Larkinella insperata: one gene and its partner. The protein of the gene in region 1 binds, or shares a complex with, the protein of each later gene. Links are inferred from orthologs where the notes say so. Each region holds a gene or a part of one and is shown on either strand. Other genes may lie near its edges.

The links.
Region 2: the proteins of secG (region 1) and secY are in contact, whole or in part, in a crystal structure (PDB 5AWW), measured with the Thermus thermophilus proteins. The link is inferred for Larkinella insperata from one-to-one orthologs. Residues at the interface, in WP_223903268.1 of Thermus thermophilus: Tyr5, Ile9, Tyr12, Leu13, Ala16, Leu19, Val20, Val23, Leu24, Gln26, Glu27, Pro28, Gln30, Gly31, Ala32, Asp34, Leu35, Met36, Gly37, Gly38, Ser39, Ala40, Asp41, Leu42, Phe43, Ala45, Arg46, Val48, Tyr53, Thr56; in WP_096411648.1 of Thermus thermophilus: Leu14, Gln16, Arg17, Phe20, Ile34, Pro35, Pro37, Ile72, Arg108, Arg109, Asn112, Gln113, Arg116, Ile117, Ile120, Pro145, Gly146, Trp147, Phe152, Phe155, Val156, Val159, Thr160, Val162, Ala163, Gly164, Ala166, Leu167, Trp170, Glu173.

The regions. Positions count from the first base shown.
Region 1 is NZ_CP110973.1:6,409,441-6,417,298, forward strand. What follows is about bases 2,927-5,685. They hold secG (preprotein translocase subunit SecG), read left to right. Parts: upstream 2,927-4,002; coding sequence 4,003-4,368; downstream 4,369-5,685. Other genes in these bases: OQ371_RS25805 (LptE family protein), read left to right, coding at 2,927-2,942; OQ371_RS25810 (DUF8458 domain-containing protein), read left to right, coding at 3,072-3,944; OQ371_RS25820 (hypothetical protein), read left to right, coding at 4,534-5,127; OQ371_RS25825 (DUF2490 domain-containing protein), read right to left, coding at 5,132-5,685. Outside these bases: tRNA (N6-isopentenyl adenosine(37)-C2)-methylthiotransferase MiaB, read left to right, coding at 1-1,053; OQ371_RS25800 (sigma-54 interaction domain-containing protein), read left to right, coding at 1,076-2,383; more of OQ371_RS25805, read left to right, coding at 2,451-2,926; more of OQ371_RS25825, read right to left, coding at 5,686-5,956; OQ371_RS25830 (DUF4870 domain-containing protein), read right to left, coding at 6,031-6,426; OQ371_RS25835 (Rdx family protein), read left to right, coding at 6,864-7,142; OQ371_RS25840 (pyruvate carboxylase), read right to left, coding at 7,173-7,858. UniProt on the Bacillus subtilis protein: Involved in protein export. Participates in an early event of protein translocation.
Region 2 is NZ_CP110973.1:2,152,488-2,160,486, forward strand. The notes cover bases 5,100-7,999. They hold secY (preprotein translocase subunit SecY), read left to right. Parts: upstream 5,100-5,842; coding sequence 5,843-7,156; downstream 7,157-7,999. Other genes in these bases: rpsE (30S ribosomal protein S5), read left to right, coding at 5,100-5,103; rpmD (50S ribosomal protein L30), read left to right, coding at 5,128-5,307; rplO (50S ribosomal protein L15), read left to right, coding at 5,312-5,758; map (type I methionyl aminopeptidase), read left to right, coding at 7,166-7,978; infA (translation initiation factor IF-1), read left to right, coding at 7,982-7,999. In the rest of the region: rpsC (30S ribosomal protein S3), read left to right, coding at 1-518; rplP (50S ribosomal protein L16), read left to right, coding at 569-997; rpmC (50S ribosomal protein L29), read left to right, coding at 1,063-1,257; rpsQ (30S ribosomal protein S17), read left to right, coding at 1,275-1,538; rplN (50S ribosomal protein L14), read left to right, coding at 1,541-1,909; rplX (50S ribosomal protein L24), read left to right, coding at 1,912-2,250; rplE (50S ribosomal protein L5), read left to right, coding at 2,288-2,842; rpsN (30S ribosomal protein S14), read left to right, coding at 2,863-3,132; rpsH (30S ribosomal protein S8), read left to right, coding at 3,219-3,617; rplF (50S ribosomal protein L6), read left to right, coding at 3,627-4,184; rplR (50S ribosomal protein L18), read left to right, coding at 4,223-4,579; more of rpsE, read left to right, coding at 4,588-5,099. UniProt on the Bacillus subtilis protein: The central subunit of the protein translocation channel SecYEG. Consists of two halves formed by TMs 1-5 and 6-10.

The DNA of each region.
Region 1 (7,858 bases):
GAAGAAAAGATGGTGGACATTGTGGCCGGGCCGGACGCCTACCGCGATATTCCGAAACTGGTGGAAGAAGCCGAGTCGGGGCAAAAAGCCGTTAACGTGTTTTTGTCACGCGAGGAAACCTACGCCGATATTTCGCCGATCCGCCTGAATTCCAACGGCGTGACGGCTTTTATTTCCATCATGCGTGGCTGTGACAACATGTGCAGTTTCTGCGTGGTGCCTTACACCCGCGGCCGCGAACGCAGCCGCGATGCGCATTCCATCGTGCGCGAAGCCCAGGAACTTTCGGCGGCTGGCTACAAGGAAGTCACGCTGCTGGGCCAGAACGTGGACAGCTACAAATGGACCTCCGCCGACGGAACCGAGAACGTCAACTTCGCCCAGCTGCTCGAACGGGTTGCGCTGGTTGACCCCGAACTGCGCGTACGGTTTTCGACCTCGCACCCCAAGGACATCACCGACGAGGTGCTGTACACGATGGCGAAGCACGAGAACATCTGTAACTACATTCACCTGCCTGCCCAGAGCGGCAACGACCGGATTCTGAAGCTGATGAACCGGACGTACGACCGCGCCTGGTACATTCAGAAAATCGACCGCATCCGGGCTATTTTGGGTGAAGACTGCGGGATTTCGCACGACATGATTTCGGGTTTCTGCTCCGAAACCGAAGAAGAACACCAGGATACGCTGTCGCTGATGGAGTACGCCCGGTACGACTACGGTTACATGTTTGCCTACTCGGAACGCCCCGGTACTCCGGCCGCCCGCAAATACGCCGACGACGTGCCAAACGACGTCAAAATCCGGCGCCTGAACGAAATCATCGCCCTTCAGCGGAATATGTCGCTTGAACGCAATCAGCGGCACATTGGCAAAATTCAGCGCGTGCTGGTTGAAGGACCATCCAAACGTTCCGACGAGTTTTTGTGTGGCCGCAACGACCAGAACAAAATGGTGGTTTTCCCGAAAGGCGACTACCAGAAAGGCCAGTATGTCAACGTTCTGGTGACGGATTGCACGGCGGCTACGCTGCTGGGCACCACGGTGTAAGTATTTCCCTTTTCCATACCTCATGAATTTAAAAGAAGTCCAGTCGGTTAAGCAGCGTTTTGGCATCATCGGTAACGCGCCGAGCCTGAATTATGCCATCAACGTGGGCATTCAGGTAGCTGCTACTGACTTAACAGTCTTGATAACCGGCGAAAGTGGAAGCGGGAAAGAATCATTTTCGAAAATCATTCACAGCCTGAGCAGCCGCAAGCACGGCCAGTTTATTGCGATCAACTGCGGAGCCATTCCGGAAGGAACGATTGATTCTGAGCTGTTTGGACACGAGAAAGGCTCTTTTACGGGGGCCGTCGATCAGCGCAAAGGGTATTTTGAAACCACCAATGGCGGCACCATTTTTCTGGATGAAATCGGCGAAATGCCGATGGGTACCCAGGCCCGGCTGCTGCGGGTACTCGAAAACGGCGAGTTTATCCGCGTGGGTTCGTCGAAAGTGCAGAAAACCGATGTTCGGGTGGTAGCGGCTACAAACGTTAACCTGCTGGCGGCCGTTGAGCAGGGCAAGTTCCGCGAAGACTTGTATTACCGACTGAATACCGTACCGATTTTTGTACCGCCCCTGCGCGAACGGGGGGAAGACATCGAATTGCTCTTCCGGAAGTTTACGACCGACTTCGCCGAACGCTACCGGATTAAGCCCATCCAGCTGTCGGAAGCCGCCAAACTGATGCTGTTGCGGTATCCGTTTCCGGGTAACATCCGCCAGTTGAAAAATATTGCCGAGCAGATTTCCATTCTTGAGTCGGAAAGCAACAAAGTGATTGAAGCCGAGACGCTGGCCAAATACCTCCCGCCCGTTTCGTCGCAGGCGGCTCAGTCACCTATGGTTCTGCCGGGTGCCTTCAGCGACACCAATTCCTTTTCCGAACGCGAACTGCTTTACAAAGTACTGTTTGACATGCGCCGGGATATGAACGACCTGAAACGGCTCGTGCTGGATGTGCTGAAAAACGAGCAGAATGGACACGAGATCCTGAAAAACAACAAGGAACTGTTCGACACGTTGCAATCCGGCGATTTCCTTCCGGCCGAACCCGAAAAAGCCGTGGCCCGTTTGCTGCCCGCCAGCAACATGGTTGATGTCGACGATTACGACCCGACCGATGCCCCCGGCGAAGTAACCGTGGAAGACATCACGCACGAAACCGAGGAGGACGATTCGCTGTCGCTGGAGAAAAAAGAGAAAGAGATGATTGTCAAAGCGTTACGACGCAGCAACAACAAACGTAAATACGCAGCCCAGGCCCTTGGCATTTCGGAACGGACCCTGTACCGAAAAATTAAACAGTATCAGATAGATGAAGAAGACTGATTCAGTTAGGAAGTATGAGTTAAAACGGGGCCGCCCGGCGGTGAAGAGGTATAGAATGATGAGCTGGATGGTACTCTTACTTCTTAACTCTTCCTTCCTGACGCTTTCCTGCGGGAAATACTCGTTTACGGGAACGACGCTTGATCCAACGATCAAGACGGTTACGGTGAATACCTTTACGACTTCGGCGGCTGGGGGACCCGCCAATTTAACCCTGCAGTTTACCGAACGGCTCAAAGAGTATTATCAGCGATATACTAACCTTAAGGTAGTGCCTTCGAACGGGGATATCGTGCTGGAGGGTTCCATTACGGGATATGATGTTCTGCCGGTGGCGGCTACGGCGGCCGATCAGGCTGCGCAAAACCGCTTGCAGGTAACGGTTCAGGTCCGGTTCTCCAACGCGAAGGACGAAACCAAAAACTTTGATCAGCCCTTCTCGTTTTACCAGGATTTTCCGGCCAACCAGACGCTCACCCAGAACGAAAGCCGTCTGTTGCCCAAGATTCAGGATCAGCTCGTGTTGGATATTTTTAACAAAACGGCCGCCGATTGGTAAGATACGGTTTCTTGAAACCGGTTTGTTCCAGTTTTTCCGCCGAATTTTAACTCCTTGGGATAAACCGGAAACTGGTAACAATTTGTTAAATTTGACCAAGCGCCACCACCCCTACCGATTACTACTCCAATGAACAAATTGGATAAAGAAACTTTTTCTTTCTGGGTAACTCATCCGGAAGAGTTGCTACCGATTGACTTACAACCACTAAAGGAAGCCATGACGGCTTTCCCGTATTGTCAGTCCCTGTATCTGCTGGCCGCCAAAGCCACTTCGGTTCATCAGAAGAGTCACGCCATTGAGCACGTTCGGCAAGCGGCCGCCCACGCCCTGAGCCGTAATGCGCTGCGCAAGTTGATTGATAACGAATTTCAGTGGTCGGATAACCTGCTGAGCCGTCTTAATGAATTGTCACTTAAGCACGTTCCCATTCCCGACGACTACAAGAAAGAGAGCTACGAGCTGTTTAAGCGAAAAGCCGAACAGAGTCATACCCATTTTTCGAATCCGATTTTTGATTTTGCCAAATCGGCAAGCTTCGATGCAATAACGACCCACGAAAAACCGGCCGACGTTGCAGCGGCCACGGACGGTGAGGCTGAAAAGTCACTTCCGATTATTGACGAGGTGCTTCAGGTCGAGAACGTCATCCAGAGCACGCTCGAACAGCAGGATACGGGGTCCAAAGAAACAGAAACGGCCCCGGCTGACCCGCAACGCAACTTTCAGTTGCAGCTCATCGACGATTTTATCAAGCGCGAACCGTCCATTCAGCGCCCGCGGATGAACTCGAATGAACAGACCGAGCAGGAGGACCTCACGCGCCGTATGCCCGTCAACACCGGGGTACCCGTTACCGAAGCATTTGCCAAAATCCTGGCCAAACAGGGCAAGCCCGACCGGGCCATTGACATTTACATGAAGTTAATATTGAAAAATCCGGAAAAAAAGGTTTATTTTGCGGATAAAATTGCGGCTCTAAAAGCTGCGCAGAATCAGTAAGTTACTTCTTTATTAATAACCAATACGCATATCAAAATAACCGCAAGGGCGAACTAAAATGCTGACGGCAATAATTGTATTAATTTGTATCTGTACGATACTGCTGATTTTGGTGGTATTGATTCAAAATTCCAAAGGGGGCGGACTCGCCGGTGAATTCGGTGGGCTTGGTTCTAATCAGTTGATGGGTGTTAAAAAAACAACCGATCTGCTGGAACAGGTTACCTGGGGACTCGCCATCGCTATTATGGTCCTGACACTTTCTACTTTTATTGTCATTGATCGGAACCCCGTTGGAGCCACCATCAACAGTGCAAACGTTGATGCAGCCGCGACTAAAACAACCCCGGGTCTGCAAACGCCTGCTCAACAGCAGCCAGCGGCCCCGGCTACAGCGCCCCAGAGCGGTACGCCAGCCAAATAACGGACGGAAAAGACCTCTTTTTAAACCATTGATTGCTAGACCTGTAGGGCTTCAAAAACCGTATAGGTCTTTTTTTTACCATATTTTTTGACTCGGAAAGTATAAACCGGCAGACCGCTTACGTTGTAATGAAAGGTTTTGCATTCTGTATCTTCACCCAGCCTGATGAGAAAAAGTACCGCTGCTCCATTAGCCGTTCTGTGTTGCCTGTTTGCCGCTTCCTGTCACCGTCCCTACGCACGCTACCAGCCGATGCCCGTTGAATCGTTCCGGTCGACCGGCCATTCGCAGATGGCGGTATCCGGCACCGACTCCGTTGGGGTTCGGGAGGAAGACTGGACTCAGTTCGTGCAGGAGAAACCACAGTCAGAGCCCGACCGACCGGAAGCCTATGCTTCGTCGGCCGTGGTTCCGCCCCTACCGACGGTTCAGCAACGGGTACAGCAGGCAACGACTTCCCTGAACCATACTTCCTCAACCGCTTCTTCGGAGACAGGCGCACTCCCTCAGCAGCCCCGGCCCAAACCCGGCCAGAAGAAGACGCTGCGCGAAATTCTCGGGCTAAAGCCCCGCAAAAAGCTAAACTGGTGGCAGCGGATTCCCTGGCAGCTCAAAGCTTCGATTCCGGTCATTGGTGTTGCCATTATTTTTGCCATTCTTCACATCAGCGTTCTAGCCATCATTTTTGGTTTGCTGGGGGCCTTATTGCTGATTCGTGGTTTAAAGAAGAGCTTCAAGGTCCGTCGGCCGTGGTTTTAAGCCGTCAGTCCATTTGCGAAGGTAGCCGATCACGCTCGCCGTTTTTGCGGTGGAACCGGTACATGACCGATAGGACGACGTTGTTCTTACTTCCAAGCCGTACCGGGGCCTGATCATACTGATTTACCCATCCGGCCTGTAGAATCCAGTTAAGATCGAGCTGGTAGCCCAAGCCCGCATAAATCCGGTTGCGTTCCAGATTTGGGGCTTTGTAGTTCAGAAAAAGTTCGTCGTAAACCGAAACAAAGACGGTTTTGGGCTTGATGGTTTCCTCATTCAGCGGAATCATCAGGTTCATGCGGTAGCGGATCCGGTTTCGATACCGCCCCTGAACGGCGAGGTTCTCGGGTGTTGATTCGCCAAACCAGCGCTGTTCAATCCGGTAGCGGTGTTCGAACTTCAGCCGGTCAACGTTCTGGCTCATCGTTATCTGCTGCCACAACCGGGTTTCGAGCATCTGGGGCCCATCGTTCAGATCCCGGAAATTGTAGGTATGGTACCGACCCGTTGCCACCAGCGCCGAAAAAGCCGGTCCCAGGTCATAGCTGATCCCTCCTTTTACTTCGTAGTAATTTACCTCATCAAACAACGAATTGGAACGCAACTGGCCTTCTACGAAACCGCCCCAACCCCGTTCGCGCGCCGGAAGCTGCACGGAACCAATAAACCAGGTGCCCCACGGATGCTGTTGGGCCTGGGCAAAATCCGGCATTAGAAACAGGGAGAACAGAAAACTGGCAAATCGTTGGAAGCCTTTCAGCAAACCTCTGCCGGGCAAACCGTTAGCAGAAAGCCTACCAATTGGCGGGGCATCAAGAGACGGAATCATTCAGAAAGTAGCTTAGTGTCGCGTTGATAACAACAAAACGAAGAAACAAGCTTTACTGAAGATTACCAACTTATTTATTGGATAAAACGAAAGGTGAACGGATACCTGTAGTACTCGCCGTTATTGGCTTTTACGCCCGCCAGGATGGAAAAAACGACGCTGACCAAACCGAGAACAACGAGAATGGGTAGGCCAATCAGGAGGATAACCAGCAGAAGGGCGATACCCAAGGCAATGGTCATGGTTATCTGAAAATTCAGTGCCTCTTTGCCGTGGTAATCAACAAAAGCCGATTTGTCTTTCTGAATCTGCCAGACCACAACGGGTCCAATGATGTTTCCGAAAGGAATGAGAAAACCGGCCAGCGCGCTCAGATGAGCCAGCATTCCCCACATCCGTTCGTCGGACGGGCTTAGATAATTACCAGGTGGTGGTGGGGGCGTCGGATTGTTGTAGGGTTGATTTTCCATGACATACAGCGTTTGGTGAACCAAGTAAAAAGAAAGAATTGGCTTTTACAATTTTTGACTGAAAATCAGATCGTTGGGTCTATTTTTCCTTTGGGAAGCCTATTGACAAGCCTCAGGTGCCTGCACCCTTTTCGGAACCGCTGGCAAGGACACTGCGCCAAACGCTTCGGCGGCAGGACTTACCCCGGCAGCACTGGCTGCCCCGGTGGGTAGGCTCTTTTTTCAACGGCCCGAAATGCACCGGTTTCACCATTAGTAGGATTAACACACCACTAATTACGGCGATATTGTCTGGTGGCACATGCTGTTTGGAACCTATCAGAATCCGACGGAGTTCAATTCTTCGTGTGGTTTTGACAACGGAAAGGAGCAGCGGCCCGGCGAGGTGTTGCGTTTCCGCGATGTTCATAAAAATTAAACCCCCAACTCAGAAGAAAATGAAACCGACAATCACGATTGAATACTGTCCCAAATGCGGCTGGATGCTGCGCTCGGCCTGGATGGCGCAGGAACTGCTGACCACCTTTACCGACGACCTCCACGGCGTACTGCTCCACCCATCGGAAATCAGCGGACGGTTTTCGGTTGAGATTGATGGCCAGAAGATTTTTGACCGGAAAGTCGAAGGTCGTTTTCCCGAGATTAAGGAATTGAAGCAACTGGTTCGCGATGTGGTAAACCCGGAAAAGCCGCTGGGGCACTCGGACAAAAAATAAAAGGGGAGCCAAGTTGGCTCCCCTTTCGGATTAGAGTTCCAGTTCAACAACCCAGTCGTCCTGTTCCACTACGGTGCCTTCTTTCAAGACCACCTGTTTAACGGTACCGGCTTTGGGTGCGGCCACAATGCTCTCCATTTTCATGGCTTCAATTACGAAGAGCGGCTGGTTTTTATTGACTTTATCGCCCGGCTTCACTATGATTTTGGTCAATCGGCCCTGCAACGGTGACCCTACGTCCCCGTCTTTGCTGACCTTAGCGTTGGCCTGATAGGCAACCTTCAGCGACTTATCGCGCACCTGCACCTGACGGCTCTGTCCGTTCAGCTCGAACGTAACCGTGCGCATACCGTGGCTGTCGGGTTCCGATACGTACGAAAGCCGTACCAGAATATTTTTACCCTCGTCGATTTCGATCAGAATTTCCTCGTTTTCCTTCAGGCCGTACAGGAAAGCCGGGGTTGGAATGATGCTCACGTCGCCGTGCTCCTGAACGGCTTTGTAGTATTCCTCGTACACTTTCGGGTACATCTGGTACGAGAGATAATCCAGAAAGCCCTCGCTCTGCGGAAATTTCTCCTCAAACTTTTTAAAGTCGGCGTCGAAATCAATCGGTTGCAGCTTTTCGTTCGGACGCCCGGTGATCGGTTCCTCGCCCTTCAGGATAACCTCCTGAAGTTCTTTCGGGAAACCACCGTAGGGCTGGCCCAGCTCGC
Region 2 (7,999 bases), 4.3 Mb from region 1 along the record:
AGATCAAACGTCCGGAAATTGATGCGAAACTGATTGGTGAGACGATTGCTCAACAACTTCAGGCTCGTATTTCATACCGTCGGGCCATGAAGCAGGCGATTAGCTCGGCCATCCGGGTTGGCGCTCAAGGAATCAAAGTTCGCGTATCGGGTCGTCTGGGCGGTGCTGAAATGGCTCGTACAGAAGAATACAAAGAAGGTCGCGTACCGCTGCACACGCTGCGTGCGGATATCGACTACGCCATTTCAGAAGCTCAAACGATTTACGGCAAAATCGGAATCAAAGTTTGGGTTTTTAAAGGTGAGCTGTACGGTAAGCGGGATTTGTCACCAGCTGCTCAAATCACGGCTGCTCAATCGGAGCGCGGTGGCGAGCGGAGCGAACGCCGTGGCGATCGCGGAGATCGTCGTGGGGATCGCGGTGGTGATGGCGAGCGCAACGACCGTCGCCGGGGCCGGAACGATCAGAACCGGGGTGGTCAGCGTGGTGGTCAAGGCCAGGGCGGACGCAAGAGATAGTAAGAACATCGGGCGTCAGCTATAGCAGCGTCCTTTAGATACGACTAAAGATGTTACAACCAAAAAGAACCAAGTTTCGTAAGCAGCAGAAAGGCCGGGTTAAAGGCGTCGCCGGACGTGGTCACCAAATCGCTTTCGGATCGTTTGCCATCAAGTCGCTGGAACCCGGTTGGATTACAGCCCGTCAAATTGAAGCGGCTCGTATTTCCGTAACCCGCGCTATGAAACGAGAAGGCCAAGTATGGATTCGGATCTTCCCCGATAAAGTAATTACGAAAAAGCCTGCCGAAGTACGGATGGGTAAAGGGAAAGGTGCTCCCGAATATTGGGTAGCTACCATTAAGCCCGGTACGATTTTGTTTGAAGCAACCGGCGTACCGCTGGATGTGGCAAATGAGGCCCTGCGGTTAGCAGCACAAAAGCTGCCGATCAAAACAAGATTCGTTGTTCGTCGGGATTATCAAGAAACAGAAGGCTAACTCGGGAAAAGGTTGCCAGTTAAGGAATGAATCCCAAAACGGGCAACTACCAACAAAATTCAGTCATGAAAAAGAACGAGATTAAGTCGCTGACGGTTGAACAATTGAATGAGCAGGTAGCGGCTGAAAAAGATCGCTTGCAAAAGTTAAAGTTTGCGCACGCTATTTCGCCAATCGAAAACCCGTTGCGAATTCGCACAACGCGAAAACTGATTGCTCAATTACTGACCGAGCTGACTAGTAAACAAAAAGCCAGCTAATTTAACGGTATTGACTCATGGAGCAGCAAGGAAGAAATCTAAGAAAAGAAAGAATTGGTAAAGTGGTCAGCAACAAAATGGAAAAATCCATTACAGTTGCGGTCGATCGGAAAGTGCAGCACCCAATTTATGGGAAATTTATGCACCGTACGAAGAAGTTCATGGCCCACGACGAGAAAAATGAGTGCGGAATCGGAGATACCGTTCGCATTATGGAGACCCGTCCGTTGAGCAAGAACAAATGTTGGCGGTTAGTCGAAATCATTGAAAAGGCGAAGTAATCATGATCCAGCAAGAATCACGTTTGGGCGTAGCCGATAACAGCGGTGCCAAAGAAGTACTTTGCATCCGGGTACTGGGTGGAACCGGCAAGCGTTTCGCTACAGTTGGAGATAAAATTGTAGTGACGGTAAAACAGGCACTTTCTTCAAGTAACATGAAGAAAGGGACAGTTTCCAAAGCGGTAGTCGTTCGGACTAAGAAGGAGGTACGCCGGAAAGACGGGTCGTACATCCGGTTTGAAGATAACGCGGCTGTGCTGCTGAACAACAATGACGAGCCCCGGGGCACCCGCATTTTTGGGCCCGTAGCCCGTGAATTGCGCGAGAAGCAGTTTATGAAAATCGTTTCCTTAGCTCCAGAAGTATTGTAACTATGAAGAATGTAGCAGATAAACCTGCGAAGTTACACATCAAAAAAGGAGATACTGTCAAAGTTATTTCCGGTAACTCGAAGGGTCAAACCGGTACGATATTGCGCGTTTTGGTCGATAAACAACGCGCCGTGGTTGAAGGAGTGAATATGATCACCAAACACGTAAAACCATCGGCAGCCAACCCCCAGGGGAGTTTGGAAAAGCGTGAAGGAACAATTCACATCAGCAATCTGATGATCATTGATCCAACGACTAACGAACCTTCCCGGACTGGCCGCAAACTGAACGATAAAGGTAAGTTGCAACGATTCTCGAAGAAATCGGGTAATTTTATCTAATTTATTAGGAATCAGGAACGTATAACAAGGTACGAAAGTGGCAACTCCGAGACTGAAAGAGAAATATACGAACGAAATCGTGTCCCAACTGAAGGAAAAGTTTCAGTACAAAAGCATCATGCAGGTGCCGAAACTGTCCAAAATTGTTGTTAACAAGGGGATTGGGGCCGCCGTTGCAGATAAGAAATTAGTAGATGTAGGTGTAGATGAACTGACTATGATTACAGGTCAGAAGGCTGTACCGACGATTGCGAAAAAAGCCGTCTCTAACTTCAAACTGCGTGAAGGAATGCCGATCGGGGCGAAAGTTACCCTGCGCGGAGAAAAGATGTATGAGTTCCTGGATCGTCTGACCGCTGTTGCTCTACCGCGCGTTCGTGACTTCAAAGGAATCAGCGACAAGGGCTTCGATGGTCGTGGTAACTACACGTTCGGTGTTCAGGAGCAGATCATTTTTCCGGAAATTACGATCGACAAAGTGAATCGGATTTCAGGAATGGACATTACGTTCGTTACAACGGCGAACACGGATGAAGAAAGCTTTGCATTATTGAAAGCGTTGGGCATGCCCTTCGCCGGAGGTAAAAAATAACGCATAACGCGACTAAAAACATGGCAAAAGAATCCATCAAAGCAAGAGAGCGTAAGCGGATTGCCTTAGTTGCAAAGTACGCTACAAAGCGTGCTGCACTGAAAGCAGCTGGTGATTACGCCGGATTAGATAAACTGCCGAAAAACGCTTCTCCGGTGCGCCTGCACAATCGGTGTAAGTTGACAGGCCGCCCACGTGGGTATATGCGGAAGTTTGGTATCTCCCGCGTAACCTTCCGCGAAATGGCCTCGGCTGGTAAGATCCCGGGTGTAACAAAGTCAAGCTGGTAAGTTTTACGCTATCTAGCGATTATCAAAACAATTCCCTAATTTTGCAGGCCCGTTTGAAAAGGCTTGCAGTTACTAATCAGGAGGAAATGAATACTGATCCCATAGCAGATTATCTGACTCGCATCAGAAATGCGATCCGCGCCAAGCACCGGGTCGTCGAAATTCCTGCTTCCAATATAAAGAAGGAGATCACTAAGGTACTCTTTGATAAAGGCTTCATCCAGAACTACCGGTTCGATGAGACAGGCCCCCAAGGAAGTATCAAGATTGCGCTGAAGTATAATCCTGTAACGAAACAGCCAGCAATTGTTGACTTGCAGCGGGTAAGCCGTCCAGGTCTGCGTCAGTACAAAGGAGCTACGGACATTCCGCGCATCTTCAACGGCCTAGGTGTCGCCATCGTCTCTACTTCAAAAGGAGTTATGACGGACAAGGAAGCCCGGACGCTGAACGTAGGTGGTGAGGTATTGTGTTACGTATATTAATCAGAAACTATGTCACGCGTAGGTAATAAAATCATTGCACTGCCCGAGAAAGTATCAGTTTCGGTCGAGAACGGTAACACAGTTACGGTGAAAGGCCCGAAGGGAACACTGTCGCAGAGCATCAACCCGGACATCAAACTGGAAATCGCTGACGGCGAACTGAAAGTGGTTCGTCCCAATGATCAGAAGCGTTTTAAATCCCTACACGGATTGTATCGCGCTCTGGTAAACAACATGGTAACAGGCGTTAGCACGGGTTACCGGATTGAACTTGAAATTGTAGGGGTCGGTTACAAAGCTGTTGCCTCAAACAATATCCTTCAGTTGACTTTAGGTTATTCGCACGATATTTACGTTGCGATTCCGAATGAGCTGAATGTAACGGCTGTTACGGAGAAAGGGCAAAACCCGAAAGTGATTCTGGAAGGGATTGACAAGCAACTGATCGGTGATGTAGCCGCCAAGATTCGGTCCCTGCGTAAAGTGGAGCCGTACAAAGGTAAAGGTATCCGGTTTGTGGGCGAAGCAATCCGTCGTAAAGCTGGTAAATCTGCTTCTAAGAAATAAGCAGTAATAGGTGAACCATATAATAAGCACAGGCGAAAATGGCTGTCACAAAAGAAAGCAGGAGACTGCGCATTAAAAGACATATTCGGAATAAAGTATCCGGAACGGCAGATCAGCCGAGATTATCAGTGTTCCGGTCAAACTCCCGGATTTATGCTCAAATCATTGATGATGAGAAAGGCCACACGCTGGTGAGTGCATCTTCAATTGATATTAACGGCAAAGATAAAAAAGGCGTCAACGTTGACACGGCAAAACAAGTCGGACAAGCGTTGGCGGAGAAAGCAACTACCAACGGCATTACCAAGGTAGTTTTTGATCGGAACGGTTATTTGTATCATGGTAAGGTGAAAGCTTTGGCCGACGGTGCTAGAGAAGGCGGCCTTCAATTTTAAGCAAAACAATGGTAACCAGCACAAGACCTGCTAAAGTTAACGAATCAGACCTGAAGGAACGCGTGGTAGCTATCAATCGCGTTGCAAAGGTGGTGAAAGGTGGTCGGCGTTTTAGCTTTGCCGCTATTGTTGTCGTCGGTGACAGCAACGGTGTGGTTGGCTACGGCCTGGGCAAAGCAAACGAAGTAACGGATGCTATTGCTAAAGGAATTGAGGATGCGAAAAAGAACCTGGTACAGGTTCCTTTGCTGAAACATACAGTTCCTCACGAAATGGAAGGAAAATTCAGCGGTGGTTTTGTCCTGCTGAAACCTGCTTCAGCCGGTACAGGCGTTATTGCTGGTGGAGCTATGCGTGCCGTTCTGGAGAGCGCAGGTATCCGCGATGTATTGGCCAAATCAAAAGGTTCTTCCAATCCGCACAACGTAGTTAAAGCGACTATCGATGCGCTGCTGAAAATGCGGGCTCCGCATCAGGTGGCATTTCAGCGTGGAGTGAAGCTGAGTAAGGTTTTCAACGGATAAGCGTCCTTTATAACTGCAATAGAAATGGCACGGATTAAAATCACACAGGTTCGCAGCATCATTAAGCGGCCGAAAACACAGAAGCTAGCGATTCAGTCGCTGGGTCTGGGAAAAATCAACCGTAGCGTTTCATTGGAATACAATGACGCAGTCGGTGGAATCATCCGTAAAGTACAACATTTAATTAAAGTAGAAGAAATTTAATCTCATGAATCTGAATACGCTTAAACCTGCGCAAGGATCCGTCCGGGAGCGCAAGCGAGTAGGTCGAGGTACGGGTTCTGGCATGGGTGGCACGTCCACCCGTGGCCATAAAGGCGCCCAATCGCGTTCTGGTTACAGCGCGAAGAAAAACTTCGAAGGTGGTCAAATGCCCTTGCAACGCCGGGTGCCGAAATTTGGCTTTAAAAATATTAACCGGGTTGAGTATAAGCCAATTAACCTGGATACACTTCAGCAACTGATCGAAAAAGCTGGTGTTACTTCGATCGATGTTGATGTGTTGCTACAAAACGGTTTAGTCGGTAAAAACGACAAAATAAAAATTTTGAGCCGGGGCGAATTGTCTTCTGCAATCGAAGTAAAAGCACATAGCTTTTCGCAGAAAGCGATTGAGGTTATTGAGAAAGCAGGCGGTAAAGCAATTAAGCTCTAATCAGCTCGCTCGTTCGTAGTAGATTTAGCCAATATTTTTTCGTAAATTTGTTGACTTTTTTCGGACGAGCAGCTTGATACACTAATGAAACGATTAATCACAACCCTTCAGAATATTTTTTCGATTGAGGAACTGCGTACCCGCATTCTCAACACCTTGTTGTTTGTGACGGTTTTTCGCTTGGGCTCTCAGATCGTACTACCCGGTGTTGATCCGGATAGACTAAATCTGACTCCGCAAGGGTTGTTAGGTTTGGTAGATATTTTTGTGGGAGGAGCTTTTAGTAAAGCATCAATCTTTGCGCTGGGAATTATGCCATATATCTCGGCATCGATTGCCATACAGCTCCTAACGCTAGCATTACCTTACTTCCAAAAAATGCAGAAGGAAGGTGAGTCGGGTCGCAAACGGTTGAATCAAATCACCCGGGTGTTAACGATTTTCGTTACAGCTGCGCAGGCCATTACTTACTTGACTACGACCATTCCGAACGAAGCTGTGATGATCAATCCAACAACGTTTCGGATCGTGTCTGTGTTTATCCTGACCGGTGGCACCATTTTCTGTATGTGGTTAGGTGAGCGGATTACGGATAAGGGAATCGGTAACGGGATTTCCATGCTGATTATGATTGGCATTGTGTCTCGCTTTCCAGGCGCGGTTTACGGAGAAGCTTTATCCCGTGGATCGGGTGGTGCACTCCTCTTCGTCCTAGAGATTGTTGCTCTTTTCTTTGTTGTAATGGGCGCTGTTGTACTGACCCAGGCTGTTCGTCGGATACCCATTCAATATGCAAAACAAGTAGTTGGCAATAAAGTAGTGGGTGGTCAACGTCAATATTTACCACTGAAATTGAACGCTGCCGGTGTGATGCCCATCATTTTTGCTCAGGCTTTGATGTTCGTACCATCATTGGTTGCCTCTTTCTTCGCTGAGAAAAGTGATTTGGCGGGATCGGTACAGACGGTTTTCTCCGATTATACGTCTTGGCAGTACAATGTGCTGTTTGCCGTATTGATCATTGTCTTTACCTTTTTTTACACGGCAATTTCAGTCAACCCGAATCAGATCGCGGATGATATGAAACGGAGCGGAGGTTTTATCCCGGGTGTTAAACCTGGTTTTATGACCTCTGAATACATTGGACAGGTACTGGACCGGATTACCCTTCCAGGGGCATTGATGTTGGCAACAGTAGCTATATTACCTGCTATTGCTGCTCTGATGGGAATGACGCGAAATTTCTCGCAGTTCTTTGGAGGGACCTCCCTGCTAATTATGGTCGGTGTTGTGCTGGATACGTTGCAGCAAATAGAAAGTTATCTTTTGATGCGCCGTTACGAAGGCTTGATGAAGTCAGGACGTGTAACGGGCCGCACAGAAAGTGTAACCGCCTAAGGTAAGAAAATGATTTACCTGAAATCAGACGCCGAAATAGAGTTGATGAGAATCAGCGGCCAGGTTCTTGGTAAAGCTCATGCTGAAGTTGCTAAGCGGATTCGTCCGGGTGTAACGACGAAGGAATTGGATCGCGTGGCTGAAGAGTATATTCGTGATAACGGCGGTATTCCTTCCTTCAAAGGGTTTAACAATTTTCCGGCGTCCCTGTGTATCTCCGTGAATGAAACCGTTGTGCACGGATTTCCGAGCAAGTACGAACTAAAGGAAGGGGACATCATTTCGATTGATTGCGGAGTGAAACTTAACGGATACCATAGTGACAGCGCTTACACGTATCCTATTGGTGAAATTAGTCCAGAAGTCCGCGATTTGCTCGTCCGTACGAAGCAATCTTTGTACTACGGCATTGAGAAAGCTGTGGAAGGAAACCGGATTGGTGATATTGGATTTGCCGTACAAAGTTACGTAGAGAAGTTTGGTTATTCTGTTGTTCGAGAGTTAGTCGGTCATGGTCTTGGAAAAAGCCTGCACGAAAGCCCCGAAGTTCCCAACTACGGTAAACGAGGTCAAGGAATTAAGCTTAAAGAGGGGATGGTGCTGGCGATTGAGCCGATGGTGAACTTAGGAAAGAAAAACATCGTTCAGGAAAGAGACGGCTGGACCATTCGAACTGCTGACCGTAAGCCGTCTGCTCATTTTGAACATTCGGTAGCCATTCGAAAAGGAAAGCCGGAAATATTGACCACATTCCAATATATTGAAGAAGTAACGGCAAACACCAGTTTAATGGTTGAAGCCGCTGAAGCGACCATAATGTAACGAATGGCAAAACAGACATCC